3 regions of the Glutamicibacter sp. NPDC087661 genome follow, and region 1 is predicted to be linked to each of the others. Evidence: riboswitches for the same ligand, from Rfam matches in the RefSeq annotation. Region 1 holds a riboswitch; each other region holds the start of a gene.

Region 1 (10,219 bases):
GCGGGCAGATCCTCGTCGACGGCAAGGACCTCGGCGCGCTGTCGGGCAAGGCCCTGCGCTCCGAACGCCGCGCCATCGGCACGATCTTCCAGAACTCGGCCCTGCTGAGCCGGCTGAGCGTCGCCGAGAACGTGGCCCTTCCGCTGCGGAACCTCGGGGTGGTTCACCATGAAATGCAGCAACGGGTGGCCCAGCTGCTGGACCGGGTAGGGCTGCTGGAAAAAGCGAACGCCTATCCCGGGCAACTTTCCGGCGGGCAACGGCAGCGCGTCGGCATCGCCCGGGCCCTGGCCCTGCGCCCGCGGCTGCTGCTCTCCGACGAAGCCACCTCGGGCCTGGACCCCGAATCCACCCACCAGGTGCTGGGGCTGCTGGATTCGTTGCGCAGCGACCTGGGACTGTCCATCATCCTGATCACCCATGAGATGGATGTGGTGCGGCATGTGGCTGACGAGGTCGCCCAGCTCGCCGGTGGACGCATTGCCGAGCACGGAGCCCTGCATGAGCTGGTGGCATCCCCGGGTTCGGAGACCGGGGCGAAGCTGCTGCCGCTGCGGGCCGAGGACCTGCCGGCAGGCTTCGACTACGCAGTGACGGTGGCCTACCGCAAAGACCGGGTCGATCCCGGCTGGATCTCGCGTCTGGGCATCGAACACGGGATCGCGGTGGCCCTGTTGGGCGGCGCCGTCGAGGCGCACCATGAGGGGACCTTGGGCCGCGTGCGCTTGGGCGTGCGGGGCGCAGCCCCTGAGTACCTGATCCGGTTGCTGGACGGGTGGGGCCTGCAAACCGACCCAAGCAGCCTTGCCCGCAACAACCACGAACTGGTGGAGGCCAACGCATGAGAATCCCCTTTGAAAGCGCAGCGGTGGGCACCGACACTCCGTGGCAGCAATTGCCCGAGTTGATGCTGCCGGCCTACGGCCAGACGTGGGCCATGGTCGGAATCGTCATGGCCCTGGTCATCAGCCTCGGAGGACTGATGGGCATCGCGCTGTACAACACCGATCGGCAGGGGCTCTTCCCTCGGGCGCGCCTGCATGCGGTGCTCAGCTGGATCGCCAACATGGGACGCTCCTTGCCGTTCTTGGTGCTGATGGCAGCGATCATCCCCTTCACCAAATGGGTCACCGGCACCACCATCGGCATTGCGGCGGCCGCCGTGCCCATGACCATTGCCGGCATCCCGTTCTTCGCCCGGCTGGTGCAGAACGCGCTGAACGACCTGCCCAGGCACAACCTGGCCGTAGGGCTGGTGACCGGCGGTTCGACCGCGCAAATCATCGGCACCACCCAGATCCGCGAGGCGCTGCCGGCCCTGGCCTCGGCTATCACGCTGAACACCATCTCGATGATCGAGTACTCGGCCATCGCCGGAACCATCGGGGCCGGCGGCATCGGCTATCTCGCTGTGACCTACGGCTACCAGCGCTTCGACATGAACGTCATGCTGGCGACCATCGTGGTGCTGATCCTGACCGTGCAAATTGTCCAATTCCTCGGCGACCGCATCGCCCGCGCCCTGGCGCGTCCCTGAATACCATCGACGAACGAACGAGCGAGACCATGACTACACCGCACGCCGGGCACGACCACGGCTTCACGCTGCGCAAGAACCGCAATGCCCTTCCCTGGACCATCGCCGCCCTCGCGGCCGTGGCCGCCCTCATCCTCGGTGTGCTGCTGGGCCAGCAGCGCTCCGCCCCTGCCGCTGCTTCGGCCGCCGGAAGCCAGACGAAGTTCACCGTGCACTTCGAACCGGCCATGGCCGGCGAGGAGAAGATCCTGGATTTCGTGGCGCAGGAGATCGCCCCGGACTACGGCATCGAAATCGAGAAGGTCGGGCTTCAGGATCCGATCCAGGCCAACCAGGCGGTGGCCAGCGGCCAATTCGATGCCACGATTTTCGAGCACCAGTGGTACATGGAGCAGTCCGCGGAGGCCGCCGGGGTTGAGCTGGAACCCACGGTGGAGCTCTTCCAGTGGGGTTTCGGGCTCTATTCGAACCATTACGACTCGGTCGAGGACATCCCGCGTGGCGCCTCGCTGCTGCTGCCCAATGATGTGGCCAACCAGGGCCAGGCGCTGTGGCTGCTGCAACGCGAGGGCCTGCTCGGCCTGGACCCTGACATCGAACCGCGCACCGCGAAGATCTCCGATGTCATCGATAACCCCCGGGGCTTCGAGCTGAAGGAAGCCGACCTGCTGGCGATGCCGCGCATGCTCGACGATGTTGGCGCGGCCATCGGCTACGTCTCCCAATTCGACGCCGGCAAGGTCGACCGCGAACAGGGGATCTTGTTCCCCGAGCCGCCCAAGACCTTCGCCTCCCGCCTGATCATGGGCGCGGAGTACGCCAAGAGCGCCGATGCGCAGAAGCTTGTGGAAGCCTTCTCCGATCCGCGGCTGCAGGAGTACCTGGCCACGACCGAGGATCCGCTGGTCCAGGGAGTGCTCACCCCGGTCTCCGGTTCCTGACGGAACTGCCATTGCGCTGCACTGATCGGCGTGCGCGAAGCGGCCCGGCACCGACAGGTGCCGGGCCTCTTCGCGCTCCAGATGGCACATTATCTCCGCCGAGGCTGGCAGCGTCAAGGATTTCCCGTCAAGGTGATTAACCCTTGGACTTGTGACGGAGCATTACGCCCAATATGACGAACATCGGGCATTTCAGGATGCGTTGTGTGACTTCATGACCGCTGTCTTACGTAACGCTTGTCTGCTGAATTCACGGGTTGCAGACTTGAATTGTTCGGCCGGTACAGCCGGACACCCCATCCAGAGCGACCGAGAGACCTGGCTCGTTGAAGTCGCAGCAACCACCCGTGAACGGGAGCGGTGCTAAGGCCAGGACCGATGGAGATTGCTAATTTTCATGACGGTCTGCCGGGAGAAACTCGCCAAGAGTATTCCCACAAATCATGGCAGAACGTGCAGCGAATCTAGGCGTAATCCTCGGGTCACCAACCGAGAGGACATTTGAAATCATGCGTACAGCACATTTTGGACTGAAGACCACTGCGATTCTTGCCGTTCTGGGCTTGTCGCTCACCGCTTGCGGAGGCAACGCCACTAAGACGGGCGCAGCGCAAGCAGCAGCCGATCCAGGGACTCCGGTTGAAGGTGGCACCTTCACCTTCGCTGAAGTTACCCCTATCAACAATTGGCAGACTCAGGCAGCACGCTTCTATGAGAAAGCGAATGTTCTGAACTCAGTGCTTGATCGCCTGACCTACTACGATGTGGAAGCCGGCAAACTGGTTGGCTGGATCGCCAGCGAATTCGAAGCCAATGAAGACCAGACGGAGTTTACCTTCACCATTCGCGACGGTGTCACTTTCTCAGACGGCTCCACGCTGGATGCTGAGGCTGTGAAGCTGAACCTGGATGCCCTTGGAAAGGGAATCAAGTCTGCCCAGATTGCGCCAAACGTTGACTTTGCTGCCTATAAGTCGGCAGAGGTCGTAGGGGACAACAAGGTCAAGGTCACGCTCAAGCGGCCAGATGCCAATTTCCTTAGGTCGACTTCCTCCGTAACTGCTGGTTTGGTGTCCCCGAAGACCCTTGAACTGGACAATGCCGCGCAGTCTTCCATCTCCAAAATTGTTGGTTCCGGCCCATTCGTCTTCGAATCGGAAAAGCCTGATGAAGAAGTCGTGTTCAGCAGCCGAGATGACTACGCCTGGGCGCCAGAAACTGCCCCAAACCAGGGTGATGCCTACCTGGATACCTTGGTTATCAAGTACCTTCCAGAGGTCGCTAGCCGTGCCGGCGCCGCCCAGTCCGGGCAGGTGGATCTCGTCCGAGGATTGCAGCCGGTAGACGAACAGGTGCTGGCCTCCAGCGGAGGCAAGGTTTACGCGGCCGAAGGGGTGGACCTGACCACCAACCACGCAGCTGTGCGCATTGGCTCGGGAAAGCTGGAAGACGTCAAAGTCCGCCAGGCACTGCAGGTTGCAATCGACCGCCAGGCCATCAAAGACACCGTTCTCTCGGATAGCTATGTCATCTCGGGATCGATCCTCAACCACAAGGCACCAGGGTTTGTAGACCTGTCTGCCGAATTGGCCTATAGCCCGGACAAGGCCAAGCAGTTATTGGACGACGCCGGATGGAAGCCGGGCGTAGATGGCATTCGGGAGAAGGACGGGAAGAAACTGGAAGTCACGATTTCCACCTCGAATAACTCCGTGGTCATCAAGCCCGCTTTCGAACTGATTGAACAGCAATGGCGCGAGATCGGCGTCCAGCTGATCAACCGTGCGGCAGACAATACTTTCCTGACCAACGCACTTGTTGACGACAAGGTGGAGTTCTTCGGAACTCGCCAGTTTGCGTACGGCGGACTGGGCCCGGTGTATGCACCCGCGAACAACAACCAGACCCTTCGCGCTGATCCTGAACTGAACAAGCTTTTCACCAAAGAGCAGTCGGCGACTACCGATGAGGAACACCTGAAGCTGGTCGAAGAGGAACAGCGTGCCCTGGTGCTGGACAAGGCGCTGACGCTGGTTCTTTGGGACGAAGTCCAGGTCTATGGCGCCCATAGCTCGGCGAACGTCGAGTTCACTTCCGGTACCGCGCCAATCTTCCAAGGTGCTTGGAAGAGCGAAGGCTAGGAGCCAAATCCATGGGCACTTACATCGTAAAACGACTGGGGCAGGCGCTTCTGGTCATCTGGCTTGCCTACACAGCGGTTTTCATTGCCGTGCAATCCTTGCCGAATGACCCGGTCACGATCTTCCTGAGCACTGACTCGGCGGCGGATCCAGCCACCATTGCCCAGATGAAGGCGTACTACGGATACGACCAGCCGCTCTTCGTGCAGTACTTCTCGCAGTTGCTCGGGCTGCTTCGCGGGGATCTTGGATATTCGCTATCCAATGGTTCGGAAGTGGCAACGCGCATCGGGGAAGTCGCTGGATCCACCTTGATTCTGGCTGGTAGTGCATTCGTTCTTTCGGTGGTATTCGCCCTGGCCATCGCGTCGGCTGCGAGCCTGGCCAGAAGCGGGACGTTGCGCAAGGCGCTGCTGAACCTGCCACCTTTGATGGTTTCGATACCTGTTTTCTGGTTGGGGCTGCTGCTCTTGCAGCTGTTGGCCGTGCAGCTCGGCGTGATGTCGCTGTTCCCGGATGGATCGTTCATGTCGTTGGCGGTACCAATCTTCGTGCTGGCCGTGCATCTGAGTGCTCCGATTGCCCAGGTCCTGATCAAGAGCGTGCAGGAAGTGAATAGGCAACCGTTTATTGAAGTTCTGCGCGCCAAAGGCGCAAGCGAAGCATGGATCTTCTACCGGCACACCTTGAAGAACGCGGCCCCGGCCGGGCTATCCATTGCCGGTATCACCATTGGCGCCTTGCTCGCTGGTTCCGTCATCACCGAGACCGTGTTTTCCCGCGCGGGATTAGGCCAGCTGATCTTGCAGTCAGTCACGGCGCAGGACATTCCACTGGTCCAGGGACTGGTGCTGCTGACCGCCATCGTCTTCACCGCAGTCAACTTGCTCGTTGATCTCATCCACCCGCAACTCGATCCACGCATCGTCACATCAACAAGCGGGGCAACCCGCTCGCTTGTTGCGTAAGGAAAGTAGGACCAATGAGTCTCATAACCGAACATGTTGGATCGGTGGCCAGTGATGACCAGCCGCTAGCTTCAACCAAGCCTGCAACCAATAAAGGAAATCCAGCCGTACGCTGGCTGGCTGCCTGGTGGGTTCTCGTTCCGCTGTCCGTGTTTGTGGCGTGGGCTTTTCTTCCATCGCTTTTCACGGGCCAGAACCCGATTACTGGTGTGCCGGCTGACAAGCTGCTAGCGCCATCTGCGGAACACCTGTTCGGAACCGACCATCTGGGGCGTGACATCTACAGCCGAGTTGTCTACGGTACGCGCCAGACGCTGCTGACCGCGGGCCTGGCGTGCTTGGTTGGAAGCGTTGTGGGCTCGATCCTCGGTCTGCTGGCGGGCACTGCTGGACGGTTCGCAGATACCGTGGCAATGCGCTTTGTCGATATTGTCCTAGCAGTTCCGGCCTTCCTCATTGCGCTGATTCTGGTCACCGCAACTGAACCTGGACCGCTGTCCTTGGGCCTGGGTGTAGGCATCGCCTCGATCGCGGCCTTCGCGCGCCTCGTACGCACAGAGGTGCGGAGGGTCCGCTCTCGCGATTTCGTGCAAGCAGCGTTAATGAGTGGCGGGAAGTACTTCACGGTGCTGCGTAGGCACATCATCCCGCACATCGTCGGTCCGGTGCTGTCCTTGCTAGCTGTGGATCTGGGTGCCGCAATTCTTGCGATCTCCGGTTTAGGGTTCCTCGGCTTCGGGTCGCCACCGCCAACCCCTGAATGGGGACTGCTGATTTCCGAAGGCCGCCAGTACCTTTCGGTGGCTTGGTGGCTGACGACATTGCCGGGATTGGTTATCGTGTCGGCGGTCATGCTGACAGCCGTACTGGGACGTGCCATCAACAAGGCATTCCGCTTCTAGCTCTACTCTTCGATGAACGGACAAGACCATGAACGCAACCAACAACGCTTCTCCTGCGGTGATCCGCATCGAGGACTTAACAGTCCAGTATGCCCAAGGCACCGTGGCTGCCGACAACATCAACTTGGAAATCCCAGCAGGGCAGATCGTCGCCGTTGTCGGTGAATCCGGTTCCGGCAAATCAACGCTGACCAAAACCCTGATTGGCCTATTGCCGCAGGGGACGGAGATCCATGGAAGCGTGCGTTTCGGCGGTACCGAAGTCACCAATCTTTCCTTGTCCGACTGGCGTGCCATTCGTGGCGCCGGAATCGGCTTAGTCCCGCAGGATCCGGGCGCCTCGCTGGATCCAGTGAAGACCATTGGCTCCCAGATCATCGAAGTTTTCCGTTTGCATCCGTCACGCTCGGTTCCAAAGGCCAAGTGGCGTTCCAAGGCAATCGAACTGATGCAGAGCGTTGGCATCGACCGGGCGGAAAGCCGACTGGATCAATTTCCGCACGAGCTTTCTGGCGGGCTGAAACAACGTGTATTGATTGCCATTGCCTTCGCATTGAATCCTCAACTGCTCATTGCGGATGAACCTACCAGCGCCTTGGACGTCACCGTCCAGCGCACGGTTTTGGAAGTTTTCGTTTCGCTGGCTCGGAAGAAGGGAACCACTGTACTCTTCGTAACTCACGATCTGGCTGTTGCGACTGACATCGCAGACCGGGTGCTGGTCATGAATTCGGGGCGGGTCCTCGAAGATCGCAGCGTTCCGGCGCTGGTTGCACAGAGCACTGAACCGTACACCAAGGCACTGCTCGATCAGGCCTATGCGCATCAGGACCGGCAACAACCTTCAACCTCAGACGACATCGCGATCACAGTGGAAGGACTCGGCAAGGTCTTCGGCAAAGGCCGCAACGAGCACCAGGTTCTTTCCGGCGTCAGTTTCGAAGTGCAGCGAGGGACCACGTTCTCGCTGGTCGGTGAATCCGGCTCCGGAAAATCCACAACAGCGAAAATCATCATGGGAATGCATCCAGCCACCGAAGGATCCGTGCGGGTCAACGGGAGAGAAGTCGCCAACATCAGCGGCAAGCAGCGCTATGACCTGTGGAGGGACGCGCAACTGGTCTATCAGAACCCCGACTCCGCTCTGGACCCGCGACAGTCGATCGGCTCGATCATCGCTGAACCAATGGTCAACTACCGTCTGGGTGATTCCGCTTGGCGTGCCAAGCGAGTAGCGCAGTTGATGGAACAGGTGAACCTACCTGAAGAGCTAGCAGGAAGACGCCCAGGAGAACTTTCCGGGGGACAACGCCAGCGAGTCGCCATTGCCAGGGCTTTGGCAAGCGGTGCCAAAATTCTCGTCCTTGATGAAGCATTGAGCGCACTTGATGTACTCACCCAGGAACAAATACTTGAGTTGCTCGACCAGTTGCAGCGCGAAGAACAACTGACCTACCTGTTCATTTCCCATGATCTGCATGTGGTGGAACGGATCAGCCACCGCGTTGGCGTGATGTGTCGTGGGCAAATTGTCGAGTCGGGAACCGTCGATGAAATCTATTCCAATCCCCAGCATGAGTACACCAGAACCCTGCTTGCGGCGAATCCCGGCAAGGTACTTCGCAAATTGGCCGATACGCGTACCGCCTAGCCATTTCACACCAATTCCAAAATCTACAAGGAGCATCCATGAGCACTGAAGCCGTGGCAACTTTCCGTCATTCCGCCCAGCAACATACCGAAGCCGCTTACCAAGAACTTCTGGCACACTTCAGCCCGGTATTCGCCCGTATCGCGCAGGGCGCTACCGAACGCGAGCAGCAGCGTATCCTGCCTTTCGAGCAGGTGCAGTGGCTCAAGGATGCAGGTTTCACCACCTTGCGCGTGCCAGCCAGCCACGGAGGTTCGCCGATTAGCCATGAGCACCTGTTCCGCTTGCTCATCGAATTGGCGGCGGCCGACTCCAACGTGGGCCACTTGCTGCGCAGCCACTTCTCGTTCGTGGAAACCATTGCACTGCAGCCGCAGGAGTTCCAGGACCGCTGGTTCCCGCGGGTGCTTACCGGGGAAATTTTCGGCAATGCCGCCACCGAGCGCGGCGGCAACGCTCTGGGCAGCACCAACACCAAGCTCGTCAAGACGGACGCCGGGTGGGTACTGCGCGGCGAGAAGTACTACACCACCGGATCGATCTTCGCGGACTGGGTTGTCGTCATGGCCACCACCGACGGCGTTGAGGGGCGCCAGTATGCGGTAGTCGAACGCCATGCCGAAGGCGTCGAAATCCTGGATGACTGGGACGGATTCGGCCAGCCTCTGACCGGCACCGGCACCGCGATCTTCACCGACGTCGCGGTGGACGAGCAGAACATCATCCAGCGCAAGGTGGCATCCACTCTGGAACCGGCGTTCTTCCAGCTCTGCCTGCTCTCGGTGCTGGTTGGCATCGGCAAAGCAGCCCGCAACGAAGCCGCCCGCATCGTGGCGACCCGCACCCGCACCTTCAACACCGGCTCCGGCGCGCTGTTCAAGGACGACCCGCAGATCCAAGAGCTCGTAGGACGCCTTGCCTCCAACGTATTCGCTGCAGAATCAATTGTGGTGTCGGCGGCCCGTGACCTCGACGCAGCACTGGACCCGAGCCTCGGCCTGAATGCCGAGGAGGCCTTCCTGCGCGCCGAGCTCGCCGTGCAACAGGCGCACGTGGCCGCACCAAAGCTGGTCTTGGACGCCACCAGCGAACTCTTCGACGTCACCGGCGCCTCGGCGGTATCCACTTCCAAGTCGCTGGACCGTTTCTGGCGCAACGCGCGCACCGTCGCCACCCACAACCCAGTGGCCTTCAAGGCCCGTTCGGTGGGCGATTACTTCATCAACGGAACCATCCCGACGGGTTTGCACTCGATCGGTGAAGCCAAGGGAGCCAAGTAGCCATGGGAACCTTCGAATCGCGGCCGCGCTTCCTGCTGTCGGCCTTCCTCATGAACACCTCAAGCCACATCCTCGGCGGAATGTGGCGCCACCCTGAGGCGCAGCAGCACAAGTTCAACGAGCTGGAGCTATGGGTGGACCTGGCCAAGAAGCTGGAAGACGCCAAGTTCGACAACCTGTTCTTCGCCGACGTGGTGGGCCTCTACGGCGACCACGAAGGCGGCTGGGCCTCCCACGTGCGCAAGGGCATGCAGGTGCCCAGCCACGACCCGATGGTGCTGCTCTCCGCGCTGGCCGCCACCACCAAAGACATCGGTCTGGCGATGACCAGCTCAGTCATCCAATCGCACCCGTTCCAGTTCGCCCGGCAGATTTCCACGCTGGACCATCTCTCGCAAGGCCGCGTGGCGTGGAACATCGTCACCAGCGTGCTGGAGAACTCGCACCGCAACTTCGGCGGGGCGAGCCTGGTCGCGCACGATGACCGCTACGCCTGGGCAGAGGAATATGTTGAAGCGGCCTACAAGCTGTGGGAAGGGTCCTGGGAGGACGACGCGCTGCTGGCCGACAAGGAGTCGGGCATCTACGCCGACCCGGCACGGGTCAACAAGATCAATCACCGCGGCGACTACTATTCGATCGACGGTCCGCATCTGGCTCTGCCCAGCGCCCAGCGCACTCCGTTCCTTTTCCAAGCCGGCTCGTCGCCACGCGGCTCGCAGTTCGCGGCAACCCACGCCGAGGCGACGTTCCTCTTTGCCCCGCACGCCGAGTACGTGGCGAAGAAGAACGCCCAGCT
Region 2 (10,219 bases), on a different contig from region 1:
TGGCGGGAATCGGCAACGGCCTGCCGGTGCGCATGCTGCGTTCCACGCGGACCCAGCGCACGGCTGCACCGGCAGCAATCAGGATGCCGACGCCGATCACCAGCACCGCCAGCCAGGTGCGAACTGGCGACGGGAAGGCCTCTGCGGCGAAGGCCTCCAGCGCTGTGCCGCCCGCGAGGAAGGCTAGCGAAGTTCGAATCCAGGCCAAGAAGGTGCGCTCGTTGGCCAGCGTGAAGCGCGGGTCAGGCTCACTGCCCCGTGGCAATATCCAGCGTGAAAGCCGGCTGCGATCTTGCTCGGACATGACCCTCCTTGGTTTGCGTCGATGCTATGAGCATACCCAACCTATTATCGGCTAAACCTATTTAGTTGGTTGATAAAAACAGTTTTACGAATGTGATCCAGCGCATAAGAATTGAATGCAGCACTTGAACCAAAGAAAGGGCGCATTCCATGGCCTCCACCAATCTCAATCCCCACGTCGTTACGCTGGGCACCGCCGGCGGACCCCGCTGGTGGACCGGCGAGAACGCCGGCAAGCGGGCGGGAATTTCCACCGCCGTAGTCGTGGGCGAAAGCGTCTACCTGGTGGATGCCGGAACCGGCGTGGGCAACCAGCTGATGAAAGCCGGCTTCACCCCTGCGAACCTTCGCGGCATCTTCCTCACGCACTTGCACTCCGATCACACCATCGACCTGGCTTCGCTGGCCATCTTCGGAATGTTCACCCTGCCAGCGGGCAAGGCTCCGATTTCCATCATCGGCCCCGGCGACCGCGGCGCCCTGCCACCTGCCTCCCCGCGCGCAGTGACCGCCCCGCAGCCGGTCTTCGCGCAGAACCCGACCCCGGGCACTGCCTCGATGTTCGACCACCTGATGCAGGCCTACGCCACGGACCTGAATGACCGCGTGATCGACGCCCTGCGCCCCTCCCCGCTGGACCACTTCATCGCCTCGGACATCGAGATTCCGGCCGGCACCGGGTACCACCCCAACGAGAACCCGACACCGAAGGGCTTCGCGCCGTTCGAGATCTACCGCGACGAGCTGGTCACGGTGACCGCAACACTGGTCAAGCACCCGCCGATCGCTCCGGCCTTCGCCTTCCGCTTCGATACCGCAGAAGGCTCGGTGACCATTTCCGGAGACACCGCGCCCTGCCAGAACCTGGTGGCCCTGGCGAAGGATACCGACCTGCTGCTTCATGAGGCCATCGACTTCGACTGGGTGCAACGCGCCTACGGTTCGGTTGGCACTTTGGAAGCCCAGGCTTCGATGGACCACCACCGCGCCTCGCACACCTCGCCGGAGCAGGCGATCGAGATCGCGCACGAGGCCGGGGCGCGCACTCTGGCCCTGCACCATCTGGTCCCCGGAACTACGCCTTTGCAGGTCTGGGAAGCCCACGCCGCGAAATTCTCCGGCAACTACCTAGTGCCCAACGATCTGGACACGATATCCTTTTCCCGCGTCAACAGTGAAATGGCGGCAGTACGATGAGCAGCACCCTGAATAATGGCAACGGCGTGGAGGCACAAGCGTTGGTTCCCTCGCTGAAATCCCCGCAGATGCGCCGGATCCTGGCTTCCAGCTTCATCGGCAGCGCAATCGAATTCTACGATTTCATCCTCTACGCCACCGCGGCCTCGCTGGTCTTCAACAAGGTCTTCTTCGTTGGCCTGACCCCGGGCGTAGCCATCTTCGCTTCCTTTGCCACCTTGGCCGTGGGATATCTGGCCCGACCGCTGGGCGGCATCGTGTTCGGCCACTTCGGCGACAAGATCGGCCGCAAGGGCGTGCTGATCACCTCGATGGCGATGATGGGCGGTGCCTCGACACTGATCGGCCTGCTTCCTCCCACCGCGCAGATCGGCATGCTGGCCCCGATCGCGCTGATCATCTTGCGCATCGTCCAGGGCCTGGCCGTGGGCGGCGAATGGGGCGGGGCCATGCTGATGGCACTGGAGCACGCGCCGAAGGAGCGCCGCGGCTTCGCGGCGAGCTTCGCGAACATGGGCGGCCCGGCCGGCGCCGTGATGGCCACGTTGGCAGTCTCGGCCGTCTCGCTCATGCCCAATGAGCAGTTCCTGGCCTGGGGCTGGCGCATTCCGTTCCTGATCAGCATCGCGCTGGTGGGCATCGGGCTGGTCATCCGGCTGAAGGTCACCGAGTCCCCGCTGTTCCTCGCGTTGGAAAACAAGGCAGAAGAGCGCAAGACCCCCTTCATGGAGGTCATCACCAAGTACCCGAAGTCCGTCATCCGCGGAACCCTGGTGGGCATGAGCTCCTACACGGTGCAGGGCCTGATGACCGTCTGGGCCATCTCCTACGTGGTCGAGGAAGTCGGCATGGACCGCACTGCGGTGCTGAACATCAAGGCCATTGGCGCCGCGTTGACCGTGGTGGGCATCTGGGTTTCATCGCGCTATTCAGACAAGCTGGGCCGCCGCCCGGTCATGATGGTCGGCATCCTCGCCGGCGCCGTGGCCGCCCTGCCGATCATGTGGATGCTGGAACTGGGCCAGCTGTGGCTGTTCGCCATCGCGCTGTTCGTGGCCAACGGCATCATCCAGGCCTTCATCTTCGGGCCGTTCGGCGCGTTCACCGCGGAGCTGTTCCCAACCCGCATCCGCTACACCGGCGCTTCGCTGGTCTACCAGCTCTCCTCCACCGTGGGCGCGGGTTTCACCCCGATGATCGTTGCAGGCCTGGTGCTGCTGGGCGGCGGATCGCTGTGGATCGCCGGAGCCGTTTGGGCCGCCGCATTCATCGTCGCCGCCCTGGCCATGCGCGGCATCAAGGAAGGCCGCGACGCCGACCTCGAGGCCGAGGAAATGAGCCACTAGCCTCCCGACTGGCTGGAGCGCAGGCCGGTTGGAACCTACGGGTTCTAACCGGCCTTGCGCTCTTTCTCGGCTCCGGCTTCCTCGCAGAAATCCAAGAACGCGCGCAGCCGCAAGCTAGGGCGGTCCGAAGCGGTGTAGGCCACGCAGATATCGCTCACGCCAACCTCGCCCTCGATCTCCAATACCGACAGCGGCAAGCCGTCGTAGCTCAGGTTGACCGGCGGGCGCTGCACCAGAACGGTATAGCCCAAACCCCGAGCCACCATCCCGCGCACCGCCTCGAAGCTCTGCGAACTCCACCGCACCTTGGGGTCCAAGCCCGACATGCGAAGATTCACCAGCTGGTTATCGCGCACCGTGGGGATGTCCAGGGAGACGAAGTCGTCGTCGGCCAGTTCGCTCAAGGCGACGGAGGTGCGATCGGCCAGCCGGTGATTGCCTCCCACCAGCACATAGGGCCGGCCCGACATCACCGTACGCGAAGAGACCTGCGGCAGCAGGTGGCGGGTATGGGTGAGCACCGCATCCAGGTGGCCCTTGAGCATGCGCTCCTGCAGGTCGGCCCCGTCCCCCTCCACGAGGGTGACCTGCAAGTCCGGGTGCACATTGGTGAAGCGTTCGCAGATCACCGGGATCCAGAAAGCGGCCAGCGAGGAATAGCAGCCGATCACCAAAGGGCCGGAGAGCTTGGTCTGGCGTTCGACAATCTGGTCCTGCACTTCTTCGGCATGGCGCACCAGGGCCCGCGAGTCCAGCAGGAAGTCGGTGCCGACAGCCGTGAGCACCACGCCGCGGGCACGTCTGCGCACCAGCAGCTGCGAGCCGACGGCGCGTTCCAGCTCGTCCATGGACTGGGACATGGCTGCCTGGGAAATATGGCACTGCTTCGCTGCGGCGGAGATGGAGCCGAGTTCAGCGACGGCGACGAAGTACTGCAGCTGGCGCAGGGTGTAGTTGATCACCCGCCCAGTCTAGCCAGCGGGCAGCGGACCGCTGCCAACTAGAAAATGTTATGAGGCGAATAATCTATTATTTCTTGACTACTTCATTGCCTCCGCGGATGATGGCATCAGCTTGCCGATGAAGTAACCCGTCTACAGGAGACAGATGAAGCCAGTGATGAAGACCGGAATGCATGCAGTGGCGCTTGGAACTGCTGGCGGCCCGCTATTGAGGCCGGATCCAGGAACCGGTCACCGTCGCGGAATTTCTACCGCAATCGTTGTGGACGGCCACGCTTACTTGGTGGATTGCGGCCAAGGCGTCGGTTTGGGCCTGGCTGAGATCGGGATTCACCCCACTGCCCTGCGCGGAATTTTCATTACCCATCAGCATTCAGACCACGTCATTGACCTGAATTCTGTCATGGTCCTGGGCGGCCTTGCGTTCCGCGGCACCGAGGGTCGGCAGGTTCCTGTTTTCGGACCGGGTGATCGAGGAGTGCTGCCCTCGATGCAGACAGCGGCCGAGGAGCCGGAAGCCATATTTCCGCAGTCGCCCACACCCGGGACCAACGCCATGGTCAACTTGCTGCTGCGCGCCCATGCGACAGATCTCAACGATCGCCGACGGGATTCGGCGACACCTGATATTTCGGATATTTTCCATGGCGTAGATATCGAGATTCCTGCCGGCACAGGCTTCCACCCCAACCACAATAATCACCCGGACATGGAGCCTTTTGAAATATACGCTGATCGACATGTAAAAATTAGCGCTATCCTGGTCCAGCACCAACCTATCGCTCCGGCATTCGCATTCCGCTTTGATTCGAGATATGGATCGGTCGTGATTTCCGGCGATACAGCGCCAAGCGCAAATCTTGCGCGCCTGTCCCAAGGCTGCGACTTGCTGTTCCATGAAGCTATTGATCTGGAGGCCATCGCTCGTAGCTACCCGCATGCTTCATCCTCCGAGCTGGAAGCGAGCATGGGACATCATCGGCGCGCGCACACCACCGCAGAAGATGCAGGACGAATCGCCCAGCGGGCTGGAGCACGGAACTTGGCGCTGCATCATTTGGTTCCCGCTGGATCTGGAATGGAAGTTTGGCAGCGGGCTTCGAAACAGTTCTCTGGCAGCCTCTTCGTGCCCCGCGACTTGGATATCTTCCATATCGCAAGTGGCACGGTTACCCAGGTGCGCTAAGGCCAAGGCCGGCAGCTATCCGTCAGGCGGCTGGAACCATGGTCGATCAATTGCCCCCGGGCCGACGACCACGGGCCCAGCATCGGCAAAGAATGCTGGACCCGCAAAATCAAGGAATCGTCTTTGATGCACCAATCGCCCACACGCGCGGAAGCTCGGTGCCATTAACCGCCAGGTCGCCAATCAACCGCGCCTTGAACACCCAGGGGTTGTGGTTGCCGGCGGTACGGGCATTGCGCCAGTGCCGGTCCAGGTTCTTGGTAACGCTCGTGGCGCTGGCGGCCAGCGCATCAAAAGCGTGGGTGATCGCGTTGAGGACCAATGGCGTGAGCACCACCTGCGCCTGGGCGCTGGCCAGCTCTGCCGCATCGTTGGCTGCTTCGTCCTCTTCCCCGGTCACCTCGCCGGTGTGCAGCGCCTGCGCAGTTTCATAGGCTCCCTGCAATGCCGTCGACACTCGTTCCACCGTTGCCGCGGCAGCGAAGGCCGCCGCGGAGACCTCGCCGATCACCTGCAGCAGCTGCGGGTCTTCGGCCGCCAGATTGGCCGCGGCATGGCTGAAGGTCCGCTTGCGCGCCTTCAGCTCGGCGGCGAAGTCGCGCTCGGCTGCTTTGGCGGAGCCGGCCAGAACAGCGAGCAGCACCTGCTGGTAGAAAGCTGTCTGGTACTTGAAACGCGTATCGAAGTCGATGAGGTCTTCTTCAGCGACAATCGCATCGGTGAAGGTGGAGGTGCCGGTACCCGTGGTGCGCTGGCCGAAGCCATCCCAGTCATCGGCCAGCTCGACGCCGGGCTGGTGGCGGTTGACTGCGGCGATCACGCGCTTTCCGGTGTCGGTGCGCTCTGCGTAGGTATCGAGCCAGTCGGCGAAGATCGAGCCGGTGGAGTAGTACTTGGTGCCGTTGAGCTTGAATCTTCCCTCGCCGTCCGGGGTGACCTTGGTGATCACGTCCCCGACCTTGACGGTGCCGACCTCGGTCCAGGAGTTGCCCACCAATTCTCCCGCCACGAAGCGGGCCAGCCATTTGTCGCGCCCCGGACCGGGGGCCGCAACCAGACGGTCCTCGACGAAGGCGAAGTGCGCGCGCAGCGCTTGGGCAATATTGGAATCCGCCGCCGCGAGATCCACGAAGAGCTCGAAGAGTTCGGGCAGCGTAGCACCGGCACCCCCGTGCGATTCCGGGACCCGAACCGCGCCAAAGCCGGCAGCGGCCAGGTCCGCGACCTGCTGGTAGGGCAATTCGCCGGTGCGGTCGCGTTCAGCTGCACCCTGCGCAATGCGCGCGAAGAGCGGTGCGAAGCGGTTTTTGAGGCCTGCGAGTCGATTGCCAGTTGCAAGTACAGTCATCGTTCAGTCCAATCCGGGAGAAGTTTTCTTAGGTGTACAGCGAGAGCGGCTGGGACTCTCCGCGCAGGAAGTAGGCGCCGACCTCGATCTTCTTGTAGTCCACTGGGTCGTGCAGCGAATGGGTGCGCACATTGCGCCAGTACAGGTCCAGGCCCACCGAGTTCGCAGTCGAAGATGAACCGGTCACCTCGAAGATCCGGTTCGCCACATCCACTCCCACCTCAGTGGAGACCACCTTGGCTTCAGCAATTTCCACGGCCAACGCCGCTCGTTCGGGCTGGGTGACTTCCCCGGCCTTTGAGAGCAGGGCGTCGAATTTCCGGCCCAGCTTCTCGGTCAGCGCCGCCACTGCTGCGGTGCGGGCTTTGAGCTCTCCGACGGTGCGCTGGAAGATCGGGTCCTGCGAGTAGGTCTCTGCCTGCGAGAACAGCCAGGCGTTCTTGCGGCCCAGCAAGATCTGCTTGCCGCGCTCCAGTGCTCCCTGGGCGATGCCCAGATAGAAGTTGGCGAAGGCCAGCTGGATACCGGGGGTAAGCAGGGTGGAGACCGGTTCATCGGTGACGAATCCCAGCAAGTCCCCTGCTTCGAGCCGCACGTTGTGGAACTTCAAGGAATTCGACGCGCTCAGCCGCTGTCCCAGGTAGTCCCAGTCGTCAACGATTTCCAAGCCATCGATATCGCGTGGCAGAACCAACGCGAGAATCTGCCCGTCGTATTCTCCGCCCTGGACCAGCGCGTTGATGACGATGACCTCGCCAACACCGGAACCCGTGGAGAATCGCTTGGCTCCATTCAGTCGGTAGCCGTCCCCTTCGGCGCTCAGCGTCAAATCCGGATCAACTGGATTCACCGAATCGCCCCAGAGCCAGCCACCTTCCACGGTGCGCTGCCACCATGCCCCTTGCGCTTCTGCTGGGGCGTAGAACGGAATGCCGGACTGGTTGATGTAGTGGTAAGCCAGCAACTGCGAGATGGATCCATCAGCTGCGGCCAGTATGCGGACCACTTCGAAGGCCGTTTCCCAATGGGCTCCGGCTCCGCCGAATTCTGCAGGCACCAAGAGATTGAGCAACCCGGCTTCGCGCAGCAGCTGCACTTCGGCGAAAGGCTGGGCGTTCTTTCGGTCGCGTTCGAGCGCGTCAGCCGCCAGCTTGTCAGCTACTTGCTGGGCGACGTCGCGCCAATCAGCCAGTTCAGCTTCATCAGCAGTGCCGGTGTAGGGCACGCGCGGCAATTGGGTATCCAGTACAGTCATCTTCGTTCTCCTCTTGGGCTATGGATTCCGAAGGATGCAGAAAATCTGCGGATCCATCGAACCTGGCGTTAGCACTACCTGCGGAGTGCAGGCTTGCTGCGGCGTCTCGGAGCCAGGTCTCTTAGCCGCTCTGGATGGGTTGTTCTCCATCAGTGAAGCACCGACGGCCTCCGCTTGGCAGGGAAGATGTCATAGGACGGAACATCGTCATGAATCGACATTTTCGAGGCCTTCACAGGGGCCTCAGTGGCCGTCATATTTCCTCATGTGTCACCGGGCGCCTAGTACAGCTTCAGGTGTTTGGCTCGCTTCGGATTCCGCTGCCGAGGCCTTTCCCGCATAAGCCCCGCGATAGGCGGCTGCAGGGTGATCGTCAGCCACTCGCGTCGTGCCGGGACCCGCCAGATATTCGCGCAGGGTGTTGCCTTCGTATCCTGCCCAAGTTCTTCCGCGCTTCCGCAACTCGGGAACCACCAGATCGGTGAACTGCTCGAAGGAACCTGGGGTGATGGCATAGGCCAAGTTGATCCCGTCCAATCCTGATTCATCCACCCAACGCTCGATTTCGTCCGCCACGGTTTCCGGCGAACCGACGAGCACCGGTCCGATGCCGCCAACTCCGAGGTAGTCGGCGATGGCATTCGGGGTCCACTTCTGCTGCGGATTCGCTGTAGTGAAAATCGATACCGCCGATCGCGCCGCGTTGGTTTCCAGATATTGCAGCTCCTCATCCGGCGCGTACTGGCTCAGGTCCAAGCCCGACCACCCGCCATAGAATGCCATGGCACCTTCGCGCGAGGCATAGGACTGGTATTCGCGGTAGAGCTTCTGCGCCTGCGCGTCTGAATCAGCCACCACAGTGGTCATCAGCGCATAGATTTTGGCGGCGTCCCGGGGCCGACCCACCAGTTCGAACTCATCGCGGATCGCATCGGTCTGGCGGCGGGTGACCGCGGTATTGATCGAATTCAGGAAGATGCCCTCGGCATGCTGCGCGCCAAAGCGCCGGCCGCGCGAAGAAGCGCCCGCTTGGAAGATCGCCGGGGTGCGCTGGATGGAAGGCTCGGAAAGATGGATGCCCGGCACGTTGAAGTACTGGCCGTGATGGTTAATCGGATGCACCTTGGAAGGGTCGGTGTAGACGCCACGTTCGCGGTCCTTGAGAACCGCGTCTTCCTCCCATGATCCCTCCCAGAGCTTGTAGACCACGTCCATGAATTCATCGGCAATGTCGTAGCGGGCGTCGTGATCCAGCTGCCTGGCCATGCCCAGATTGCGGGCCGCCGACTCCAAGTAGCTAGTCACCACGTTCCAACCGATGCGCCCGCGGGTGAGGTGGTCCAGCGAGGAGAACTTCCGGGCCAGCGCGTAGGGTTGCTCATAGGTCAGCGCGCTGGTCACCGCGAAACCGAGATTCTTCGTGGCCACGGCCATGGCGGAAACCTGCATGAAGGGATCGTTCAGTGGCACCTGGTCGGCATCGAGCAAGGCTGGACCGCTGGAATTCTGGTACACGTCATAGATGCCAAGTACATCGGCGAGGAACAGGGCATCAAAGCCACCGCGCTCCAGGGTCTTGGCCAGATCCACCCAGTATTCAAGGGTGTTGTATTCGTCGGCTCGATTCTGCGGGTGCCGCCACAGCCCAGGGCTCTGGTGGCTGACGCAGGTCATGTCAAAGGCGTTAAGGTGGATGCGCTTGCCCATTATTTTCTGTTTCCCTTCGCGGTGTTCGTCAGTGCCTGATGCTTGGTCGTGCGCAATAGCGCGAAGATGCCGGTGGCCGGCCGACTCTTGGCCCTCCCGAGCACCACGGCGGCGAGCAGGATGGACAGGAGAACCAGCCCTCGGGCCAGGTCTTGCCAGAAGAAGGACAGGCCAATCAGGTTCAGCCCGTTATCCAGCAGGCCAAAAATCACCACGCCGATCAGCGTTCCGCCCACGGACACTCGCCCGTAGCGGCTGATGGTTGCCCCGATGAAGACCGCGCCAATGGCATCCATCAGATAGGCCTGTCCGCTGCCCGGGACATATCCGTTGGAGCGTGCCGCCAGCACCACTCCGGCGAATCCGGCGATCACCGCGCACAACAGGTAGGCGCTGGCGATCAGCGCATTGGTCCGCAGGCCAGATATTCTTGCGGCGCTCGGCTGTTCGCCTGCCATGGTCAGCTTCCGCCCGTAGCGGGTGATGCCAAGCAGCAGGGCCACCACCAGGGAGATGGAGACCGCGTTGACGATGGCGGCGTCAATGCCCAGGAAGTATCCGCGCCCGATCACGGCAAAACCGTCCGGCACCAGGGGCGCCGACAGGTAGATCGGTGCGCCGCCGCCGGTGAGCAGCTGCTGCACGCTGGTGCCGGCAAACCACACGCTCAGCGTAGCCAGGAAAGCCGGGATTCGCAGGATCACGATCAGCAGCGCATTCACCGCTCCCACCGCCAAGGCGCAAAGCAGCCCGCCGGCCACGGCCACCCACGCACGGTAGCCGTCATGGATCAGCCAAGCGCTGGCCAAGGCTCCCAGATCCAGGGCCACGCCAATCGACAGGTCGATGCCTCCGGCGCGCACCACCAGGGTCAACCCGATGGCGGCCAAGGCGAGCAAAGCCACCTGCCCCAGG
Region 3 (10,219 bases), on a different contig from region 1:
CACCATTTATTCAATGAATTAGCCAAGATACCTAGCACGCTTGGACCAAGGCTTCGACGCCAGGATAGCTGGATCCCGGAATGTACTTCTAGCGTGAAACAACTTAGAAAAGATAGCGTTCGCTATGCAAATAATTATGTGTTTTCCATGGTCAGTGCGGATCTGAAAATTTCGAACTCCCCAAACATGCAGATAACCATCATTCATTTTTCGAATCTGCGAGTCCGCCGGGATAGTTCCACAGAAATATGTGAAACACCTTTTTAGTACATGAGCGAATATAAAAGATTTATTTGAGAAGTACTTCCTTTAGGAGTTGCCGAGCAGTTACGCTCCTACCGGCACACACCACATCGATTGATCACCGACCTTTGTGCGCCCAAAAACCCTACAAGGAGAACATCAATGGCACGTTTTTCTACCCCTCTTCGGAGAACCCTGGCCGTCTCCGCGGCCGTAGTGATCGGCATGAGCGGCTTCGGCGCTGGCGCCTTGCCAGCTACCGCCTCCCCCGTATCAGCTCCCGCTGAAAAGTCCCTCCCCAAGGCAAATGGCGAAGACAAGGTCAAGATCGGTTCGGTTCAATCAGGCGAGGCCTACGACCAGTTCATCGTCACCTACAAGGCTTCAGCCACGCAGACAGGCAAGTCCTCCCGCGCCAAGGCCTGGGGCCAAGCAGCCAAGGCAGCAGGCGTTACCGTCAAGGAAATGCGAGCCATGGCCACCGGCAGCTTCGTGGTGAAGGCCGACAAGAAACTCAAGGGCAACGGCGCCAAGGAGTTCATGGCCGATATTGCGCAGTCTGGTCTCGTGGAATCGGTGGAACCCGATGCCATCATGAAGATTTCCATGACGCCTAACGACACCCGGTACGGCGAGCAGTGGCACTACAGCGGCACCAACGGGATGCGCTTGCCTTCGGCCTGGGACATCGCCACCGGCGAGGGCAGCATCGTCGCAGTCCTGGATACCGGCATCACCTCGCACTCGGATCTGAACGCCAACATCGTTTCCGGCTACGACTTCGTCTCCAGCCCTGCTTCGGCCCGCGACGGCAACGGCCGCGACGCGAACCCCCAGGATGAGGGCGACTGGTACGCCGCCGGTGAATGCGGCGGCAGCTACTCGGGCAATTCCTCCTGGCACGGCACCCACGTGGCCGGCACCGTAGCCGCAGTCACCAACAACTCCAGCGGCGTGGCCGGAGTTGCCCCGGATGCCAAGATCCAGCCAGTCCGCGTCCTGGCCAAGTGCGGCGGCAGCCTGTCCGACATCGCCGATGCCATCATTTGGGCTTCGGGCGGTGCGGTCCCGGGAATTGCCAATAACCCAACCCCGGCAGACACCATCAACATGTCCCTGGGCGGTGGCGGCGCTTGCGGAACTACCTACCAGGCGGCCATCAACGCCGCGGTTTCGCGCGGCACCTCGGTGGTAGTTGCCGCCGGCAACGAAAGCCAGAACGCTTCGAATTCCCGCCCGGCCAACTGCGAAAACGTCATTACCGTAGCGGCAAGCAACCCTTCGGGCGCTCCGTCGTACTACACGAACTACGGCTCGGCCGTTGACGTCACCGCACCTGGTGGCGACACCCGCTACGCCGGCCAAGGCGTGCTGTCCACCATCAATACCGGCACCACTACTCCATCCAGCCAGGGCTATGCCTTCTACCAGGGCACTTCCATGGCCACCCCGCACGTAGCGGGCATGGTCGCACTGATGAAGTCGGCAGACCCTGGGATGTCCCCCGCCTCCGTGGAAACTGCGTTGAAGCAGGGCACCCGCGCGATGCCAGGCGGTTGCAGCATCGGTTGCGGCGCCGGACTGGTGGATGCCGCCAAGATCATGAATGCCCTGGACGGCAGCAACCCAACACCAACCCCGGAGCCAACTCCGGATCCGGAGCCAAGCGGCAACCTGCTGAAGAATGCTGGCTTCGAGAACGGGGCGGATTACTGGACCGCCAACCGCGCCGACACCTTCGAGTCCGGCTCGGCAGCCCGCTCCGGCAGCGGATTAGCTGGGCTCAATGGTTGGGGCAATTCCAACACCTACACCCTGGACCAGAAGGTCGCCATCCCGGCAGATGCCACCAATGCGCAGCTGGAGTTCTACCTGCATGTGCTGACCAATGAAACTACTGCCTATAGCCAGTACGACAAGCTGACCGTACAGGTTCTGGACGGCTACGGAACCTACAACATGGGCACCTGGTCGAACTTGGATGCCGGCTCATCCTACGAACTGCAGGCTGTTGACCTGAACAACTTCCGCGGTAAGACCGTTACTTTGCGTTTCAAGGGCGTGGAAGACAGCTCGCAGGCTACCTTGTTCCGCATTGATGATGCATCGGTAGCCGCCAGCTAGAGGATCGACCAGAAAAGTCCACTATTACCTGCGCAAGCGCGGCACCAATCGGTGCCGCGCTTGCTGCGGGAAAGATAGGGATATCGCCTAGCTCAAGGTCCAGGAGCGCTTGGACAGGCCGTACCAGAAACCGTCAATTGCCGTCTTGGCATCAATTCCACCCGAGGCGTATGCCGCACCCAGCGCAACGTACAGCGGAGCCCAATGCTCCGAGCGCGGGTGCGCTTCGCGGGCCGCCGGGGCCTTGTGCAGGAAGTCGAGGATGGAGTCCACATCCCCGCGGGCCATTGCCTCCTCGGCCCAATGGTCGAACTCGCTGGAGGCCGATGGCGGCGCCGAATCCGGCCCGCCGGCTGGGTTGAACCAGCGCAAGTTGTGGGTGGTGAATCCGGAGCCAACGATCAAGGTTCCCCGCTCGCGCAAGGGCGCCAAGCTCTTGCCCAGATCAAAGAGTCCTGCAGGATCCAGTGTTGGCATGGACATCTGCACCACCGGTACATCCGCATCCGGGAACATTTCCTTCAGCGGCACGTAGGCGCCATGGTCCAGTCCACGCGTCTCGTCGCGCTCCACGTGATGGCCATAGGCCGAGGTCAGCCGTTCGACTTCATTGGCCAGCTCGGGCGCCATTGGCGCGTCGTAGCGAACGTCGTAGTACTTCTGGTCGAAGCCCCAGAAGTCGTAGACCAATTCGTTCTTCTGCTGGGTAGCACTCAGCGTCACCGGCGCATTTTCCCAGTGCGCGGAGATCATCAGAATATCTTTCGGCTTCTCGAAAGTGCCGGACCAGCTAGCCAGCTCCTGGGTCCAGCGCTGGTCGTCGGCCAGTGGCGGTGCGCCATGGCTAAGGAACAAGACGGGAGGGGTATCGGATAGCTGATTCATGATTAAAACCTACCAAGCATTAGTTGAAGCGTCAAGTTTTATTTTCATGAATCCCGATATCCAACTCCAAATGCTCTCCAAGAGGCCCGTGGACAGTGCGGACAGCTTCGCCGCACCACGTTGGGTCCAACGCCAGAGGCAACGGAGGCCATGGCTTTCTTGCTCTGCTTCTGAGCGGCGGCGGAAATCTATTGCTTCTCTAATCACGAATGCAATCGGCAAGTCGTTCCTAAGCTGCGCCGGAGAAGTGGAACTGTACGGCTTTGCAGGCATCAGGCGTTGCCTGGCCAGTCTTTTCCAAGCCATTAATTACGCTCAGCTGGGGATTCGCAGTACGTTCAACACTTCGGCTTCGAACGGCTGCGGTCTCCAATATCAGACTTATCGACCATTAATCTTTAGAATGGTTTGTATGCAAGAAGAAGAACTGATGCAGACGGTCGAAGAAGAATTCACCGCCATCTTATTGCGCGCCCGCCAGATGCTGATCCGTCGCGCCAAGATCATCCACCCGGACCTGCAGGATCCGGGGTACCGCTTGCTTGCAGTGGTCATCCGCGATGAAGCCCAGCAACAGGGAGCACTCGCAGAAAAACTGCGTCTGGACAAGGCGACTATTTCCCGCCTCGTGCAGCACCTCGAGTCTCTGGAACTTGTCACCCGCACCCAGGATCCTTCCGATGGCCGGGCCCAGCTGGTCTCGGCAACAGAAAACGCCAAGGAAAAATGGCGCTCCAGCGGTAACACGCTGCGTGAGGAACTGCGCCGCCAGCTCAAGGAATGGGAAGCCTCCGAACTGAAGAATTTTGGAGATCTCCTGCACCGCCTCAACGACAGTTTTGAACAGATTCTCTAGTCCCCGATCATCAGCTGAAGCCTTGGAGACCTTCTGGTTTCCAAGGCTTCAGCTTTTTAGGCTCACTCCATCAGCGCCAGGAAATCATCGGCGCTTAACGCAGCACTCTGCGCGGCTTGGGCAGTCTCTCCCAGGACATCATTGAACAGCTGCGTCTTCTTGGCCTGCAGCGCGAGCACCTTGGATTCGATGGTGTCCTTTGCCACCAAGCGATACACATAGACCGGACGAGTTTGCCCAATGCGGTGGGCCCGGTCAATAGCCTGGGCTTCGGCCTGCGGGTTCCACCATGGGTCCAGCAAGATGCAGTAGTCGGCGGAAGTGAGATTAATGCCGAAGCCGCCGGACTTCAGCGAGATGAAGAAGACCGGGAAATCTCCCTCGCTGAAACCGTCAATCAGTTCCTTGCGCTTTGGGCCAGTGGTGGACCCATCAAGGTATCCGTACTCAATGCCCAGCTCTTCAGCGACGTCGCGTGCCTTGGCCAAGAAACTGGTGAATTGGCTGAAGACCAGAATCTTATGCCCTTCAGAAACCGCGTCCCCCATGAGTTCGCGCAGCATTTCCAGCTTCGCGCTCGGAGCATCGCCCTCGCCTACCAAGGACGGATCCAAGGCCAGCTGGCGCAGCAAGGTCAGCGATTGGAGAATCTGGAAGCGATTCGAATCAACGTCGTCAACCAGCCCCAGAACTTCTTGCCGCACACGCTGGAAGCGGCGGTCATAAGCTTTGCGGTGCCCCGGCTCCAGTTCGACTTCCAGCACCTGCTCGGTCTTCGCCGGCAACTCTGGAACGACCTGTTCCTTGGTACGGCGCAGCACGAACGGACGCAGTCGGCTCTTCAGGCGCTCCAGGCGCTCCTGGTCTCCGTCGGCAATGGGCTTCTGGTAGTTGTCCTTAAAGGACTTCGCACCGCCCAGCAGGCCTGGTGCAGCCAGTGAGACCAACGCCCACAGTTCCAGCAGGTTGTTTTCCATGGGAGTGCCAGTGACCACGAATTTGCACGGCACTGGCAGCTGCCGGGCCTGCTTGTAGCCTTTGGAGGCATGGTTCTTCAGTTGCTGGGCCTCGTCCATGATCATGACGTTGAATCCGGCGGCTTCAAAATCCTCATAGGCCAGGCGGAAGATCGTGTAGCTGGTAACTACCAATTGGGCGTCACCGATCTGCGACGCCATGCTTTGGCCGCTCTTTCTAGCTGTTGAAGTGATGCCGGTGACTCTCATCTGCGGCGCAAATCGCTGCGCCTCATTGATCCAGTTGCCCACCACCGAGGTAGGAGCCAGCACCAGGAATTTCTGGGCAGGATCCTCGACGCGCGCTTGTTCAAGGCAAGCCAGCAACTGGACGGTCTTGCCCAGACCCATATCGTCGGCAAGGACGCCACCGAGATCATGGGTACGCAAGAAGTTGAGCCAGGATAGGCCGTGGCCCTGATACGGGCGCAGTTCAGCGTTGAACGTTTCCGCTAGCTGGACCGGCTGCATTTCTTCACCGCTTTGCAGCGCCTTCATGGTCTGCAGCCACTGGTTGTGCTGGGCTTCGATAATGCCCAGATCCACCAGTTCTTGCCACCAGTCGATGCTCAACTTATGGATGCGGATCGTATCGCCCTGCACCGTGCCCAGCTCCCCGGCCTCTGATATCAGCTGGCGCAGCTGCGTGAAATCTGCACCATCAATCGGGATCACCGTAAGGTCATCGAGGACGAGATACTCATCTTGCTTGGTCAAGGCCTCCAGCAGCAGTGGGAACGGGACCTTGGTCTCGTCCAGGAGCACTTCCACAGACAAGTCGAACCAGTCCCCCGTGCTTTCGCCGGCTTCGACACTGACAGCGGCCGGGGCGTGGCTGATCCGGTACTTCGGCAGCCTGTTCTGCTCTTCAACGACCACATCGGGATGCTCTGCCAATAGCGGCAATGCGTAGACCAAGAAATCGATGGATTCGGAGGTGCTGAATTCCTTCGGCGGGAAGATTCCTGAAGAGGTCAGTTGCCCCAAGGAAGCCTGCGCGCCGAGCTTGTCCTGCACCGAAGCAGCAATTTCCTTTTCCACGGCATACTGGCGGGGGCCCGCGGAGGCGTACTCCCAGGAATAGCTCACGGTCAGCGGAGTTCGGATGCTCTCCAGGGACAGCTTGAGGCTGGGGCGTGCTGGAACAGGGATGCTGTAGCTGTCATCCTCGCTCTTCAACGGTGCCATCAGGCGCAATCGGTCCAGGTGCTGGCGCTCGAAAAGCTCAACGCCTTCCTGCGGGATGGATTGCGCACCGGATTCAATAAATGTGGCCAGTTCCTTCGTGACCGGTTCAGCGAACCGGGCCAAACCGATTTCCCTGGCCTTCGGCAAGGGGCTGGACGCGTAAGCCAACAAGGTCGGCGGCGTGCCTATGGGCAAGAGGTAGACGTGCTCTTCGCTCGGCCCGCGCAGCTTCCCTTCCATGCTCAGGCCATGTTCACCGCGACGCACATCCACGTGTGCCATGGCTGGTTGCTCGCTGAACTCCACCGGGGCCTTGGCCGTAGAACCGCCGTTGACGATCTGCACTCCAGCTTCACGCAGGGCTTCGAACGCATCCAGCAGGTCCTGGCCTGGAAGATCCATCAAGGAGATCCACTCCTTGGGATCCCACGAATGGCGATAAGTATCTTGTTCAACGTGTTCACGCAACCGGTCCAGTTCAACGACCGCACGACGCTGCTTCTTGGAGAACCGCGTATCAAAAGCAACATTGCGCCAGCTGATCCCGGTTTGGATCCAGGGGCTCTTGGTGCCCTGGCGGGCCGGGCGTGCCTGCAAGGTCAGCGCGTCCTCGCCGCCATAACGCGGTTCGCTTACCACTTTCAGGATCAATCCCAGCGGTTCTTCGGCAACCAGCGGCTCATCGGAAATGACTGGAAGCAGACGGTCAAGGGTACGTTCCCACTGCGGCTTGCTATTGCGTTTCCAAGCGTGGGGATCCACCCCGGAGTCGGAGACGAAAAAGCCCTGGTCTTCTTCGGTGGTGACCTCAATGAGCAAGGCGGCGACATCTTCACAGGACTGAACCCCCGGATGCTTGCCGCAGAAGCTGGTGAAGCTGATATTGCCCTCAGTGATTTCCAATTGGGCCATCACCGATTCACGCAGCACCACACCGGAGATGCGGGTAGATCCCGGTTGCATTACCCGGTTGGCGATCTGCACTTTTCCGGAATCACACAGGAATTGGCCCAGGTTGTATTCGGATTCGGTCACCAAGGTCTGGGCCGCAGAAAGTGTCAGCTGGAATTCCATACTCGCCGTTCATTGTTCGTGCAGTGGGCGCCCGAGAGCTAGATTCCATCTTAGCGAGCCGGAAAGCAAGATGCCCGGTGACGAAAAGTTACTTCTGCCCTTTACCCGCGGGCCCTGCAACCGATAGAAATTAATCACTGAATCACGAGTTCCACTCTTTGAGCCCTGGCTGAGTGGACGGCAACCCTCCTGCGTCATTGTGCGGGGTGCCCCAGGTGAAGATTCGACGCATCTTGAACGCCAAGATGCGTAAGCGATGGCGCCCCTTGCGCCAGAAAGGGGATCAATTCCCCATGACTAATGCAGCATCTGCCCCAACCGTATCCGAAGACCGCGCACAGCGCCTGCAGGAAGCAGGCAAGGGCTGGGGCGAACGAATTTCGGCTGCCCCGCAAAGTGCCCAATTGACTTTCACCGTCGAGGGCGAAGGCTTCGATTCGGTAGCCAGCAACATTGTCTCCGGCAAGCACACCTTCCAGGTCGACGAGCCAGCTGCCCTGGGCGGCAGCGACCTGGCCGCAAGCCCCGTGGAATACGCGCTCGGAGCGCTCATCTCCTGCCAGGTTGTGGTCTACCGCTTGTACGCGCAGAACCTCGGCATCCAGGTGGACGACGTGAAGATCCAGGCCAATGGCCACCTCGATGTCCGCGGACTCTTCGGCATCGACCAGACCATCCGCCCCGGCTTCTCGTCGGTGGATCTGGACATCCGGATTGCCGGACCGGAATCAGCTGAACGCTATGAAGAACTGCGCCGCGCAGTGGATGCACACTGCCCGGTGCTGGACCTCTTCGCCAATCCGGTGCCCGTGACAACCGCGGTAAGCATCGCAGAGACCAACTAGAGTTCGCTGAACTAAAAAGCACCGCGGCGGCCCCCGACTTCAGGGGCCGCCGCGGTGCACTTCTAGCTGAAGCCAACTATTGCCCCAGGAAGTTCAGCAGGACTTTGCCGGAGCGAGCCGAATCCTTGGCCGTTTCGAAGGCTTCAAGCGCATCGGCGACCGGGAACTCGTGGGTTACCGCCTCGGAAACCTGCAGTGAACCGTCGGCCAGGGCAGCAAGCACATGGTCGATTTCGTCGTTGAAGCGGAAGGAACCAACCAGTTCCAGCTCGCGGGTAATAGCCAGCGAAATGAGTGCGGGTTGTTCTCCTGAGGGCAGCAACCCGACCATGACCACTCGACCGCCGCGCACGGCACCGCGCACGGCGGAGGCCAACCCGCGGAAGTTGCCGCTGGCCTCGATCACCACGTCCGCGCCCACCTGGGCAAGAGCTTCCTGGTCATCGGCGCGCAAAGTTGAAGTGGCACCGAGTTTCCCGGCGATTTCCAACGGCTTCTCGTGCATGTCCACTGCGATGATTTCTTTGGCTCCGGCACGCTTGAGCACTGCTACAGCGAGAGCTCCGATCGGCCCAGCACCAATAACCAGCGCCTTCTTGCCGGCGACTTCACCGGCGCGCGACACCGCATGCCAAGCAACCGCAGCCGGTTCTGCCAGTGCCGCATCACGCAGTGCTAAGCCAGCAGGCAGCTCACGCAGCATGCGTGATGGCAGGTTCACTTCGCGGGCGAATGCGCCCTCGGTGTGCGGGTAGCGGGCGGCCGAGCCCAGATAGGTGCACCCCGGGGAAAGATTCGGGCGGTCGGCCGGGTAGGGTTCCCCGGTCTCGCCTGGTGTTGCCGGGTGCACGGCGACTTTGGTTCCGGCTGCCGGCCCGCTGCCGTCAGCGGCGGCCTGCATGACGGTCCCGACGATTTCATGCCCGAGAACCATTGGAGCCTTGAGGATCGATTCCCCGGCGGCGCCGTGGCTCCAGTAATGCAAGTCTGATCCGCAAATACCGCCGTAAGCGATGGCAACGCGTGCTTCATCTGCTCGCGGCGCTGCCAGCTCGATTTGTTCAATACGCAAATCATCGGCTGCATGGGCCACGACGGCCAACGTGCTGGTGGCGAGGGAATTAGACGACAACGCTCATGCCTCCGTCGATGAAAATGGTCTGTCCGTTCACGTAATTTGATCCGTCCGAGGCCAACCAGACTGCTGGTCCGGCCAGATCCTCGACGGCGCCCCAACGCGCTGCGGGGGTGCGGCCCAGAATCCAGGAGTTGAATTTTTCGTCGTCCACCAGATTCTGTGTCATTTCGGTGTGGATGTAGCCCGGTGCGATGCCGTTGATTTGCAGTCCCGAACCAGCCCATTCGGCGGTCATGGCGCGGGTGAGATTGCGCAGACCTCCCTTGGCCGCGGTGTAGGCGGAGATGGTGGGGCGGGCCAGGTCGGTTTGCACCGAGCAGATGTTGATGATCTTGCCTTCGCCACGCTGCACCATGGAGCGTGCGACCTCTCGGCCTACCAGGAATGCGCTGGTGAGGTTCGTGTCGATCACGCGCTGCCAGTCAGCCACCTCCAGATCCAGCATGGGCACGCGGTGCTGGATACCCGCGTTGTTCACCAAAATGCGGATGGGGCCGATGTTCTTTTCAATGGCTGCGATGTTCTCGCGCACGGCGGCATCATCGGTGACATCGAAGCAGGCGCTATGGATTTTTTCAGCTCCATAGCGTCTGCTGAATTCGGCAACGGTTTCGGCCAGGCGTTGCTCGTCGCGGCCATGCAGGATGATGGTGGCACCGGCATCCGCCAAGGCACTGGCAAGTTCGCGGCCAATGCCGCGGGAGGATCCGGTGACCAAGGCCAGGCGTCCGGACAGGTCAAAAAGTTGGCTCATGAATTCCCTCGCATGAAGTGTCGATGGTACATCGACGGGAACTCATCAGCGGTATGAACCAGCTGTTAAATCCGAAAAATCAGCCCCGTCGCTTCC

Evidence for each region. Region 1 has a riboswitch for S-adenosylmethionine ahead of ACIOTN_RS09845 (ABC transporter substrate-binding protein). Riboswitches for the same ligand answer to the same signal wherever they lie in the genome.
Region 2: it holds a riboswitch for S-adenosylmethionine, as region 1 does, so the genes downstream of both, ACIOTN_RS12840 (acyl-CoA dehydrogenase family protein) here and ACIOTN_RS09845 (ABC transporter substrate-binding protein) in region 1, are expected to answer to the same signal.
Region 3: it holds a riboswitch for S-adenosylmethionine, as region 1 does, so the genes downstream of both, ACIOTN_RS08335 (OsmC family protein) here and ACIOTN_RS09845 (ABC transporter substrate-binding protein) in region 1, are expected to answer to the same signal.

The regions. Positions count from the first base shown of each region.
Region 1 is NZ_JBIUWE010000003.1:116,122-126,340, forward strand. Features, by position in the region: gene ACIOTN_RS09830 (methionine ABC transporter ATP-binding protein) at 1-845, shown strand, start outside; gene ACIOTN_RS09835 (methionine ABC transporter permease) at 842-1,537, shown strand; gene ACIOTN_RS09840 (MetQ/NlpA family ABC transporter substrate-binding protein) at 1,567-2,478, shown strand; SAM riboswitch class I at 2,772-2,863, shown strand; gene ACIOTN_RS09845 (ABC transporter substrate-binding protein) at 2,988-4,619, shown strand; gene ACIOTN_RS09850 (ABC transporter permease) at 4,631-5,587, shown strand; gene ACIOTN_RS09855 (ABC transporter permease) at 5,602-6,489, shown strand; gene ACIOTN_RS09860 (ABC transporter ATP-binding protein) at 6,518-8,140, shown strand; gene ACIOTN_RS09865 (acyl-CoA dehydrogenase family protein) at 8,179-9,420, shown strand; gene ACIOTN_RS09870 (NtaA/DmoA family FMN-dependent monooxygenase) at 9,423-10,219, shown strand, end outside.
Region 2 is NZ_JBIUWE010000004.1:300,599-310,817, reverse strand. Features, by position in the region: gene ACIOTN_RS12870 (YidH family protein) at 1-304, opposite strand, end outside; gene ACIOTN_RS12865 (MBL fold metallo-hydrolase) at 454-1,500, shown strand; gene ACIOTN_RS12860 (MFS transporter) at 1,497-2,846, shown strand; gene ACIOTN_RS12855 (LysR substrate-binding domain-containing protein) at 2,891-3,808, opposite strand; gene ACIOTN_RS12850 (MBL fold metallo-hydrolase) at 3,954-4,994, shown strand; gene ACIOTN_RS12845 (acyl-CoA dehydrogenase family protein) at 5,104-6,342, opposite strand; gene ACIOTN_RS12840 (acyl-CoA dehydrogenase family protein) at 6,371-7,597, opposite strand; SAM riboswitch class I at 7,648-7,738, opposite strand; gene ACIOTN_RS12835 (LLM class flavin-dependent oxidoreductase) at 7,868-9,304, opposite strand; gene ACIOTN_RS12830 (ABC transporter permease) at 9,304-10,219, opposite strand, start outside.
Region 3 is NZ_JBIUWE010000002.1:324,421-334,639, reverse strand. Features, by position in the region: gene ACIOTN_RS08355 (S8 family peptidase) at 406-2,367, shown strand; gene ACIOTN_RS08350 (dioxygenase) at 2,455-3,252, opposite strand; gene ACIOTN_RS08345 (MarR family winged helix-turn-helix transcriptional regulator) at 3,251-4,108, shown strand; gene ACIOTN_RS08340 (DEAD/DEAH box helicase) at 4,171-7,386, opposite strand; SAM riboswitch class IV at 7,527-7,648, shown strand; gene ACIOTN_RS08335 (OsmC family protein) at 7,680-8,231, shown strand; gene ACIOTN_RS08330 (L-idonate 5-dehydrogenase) at 8,308-9,363, opposite strand; gene ACIOTN_RS08325 (SDR family oxidoreductase) at 9,353-10,123, opposite strand.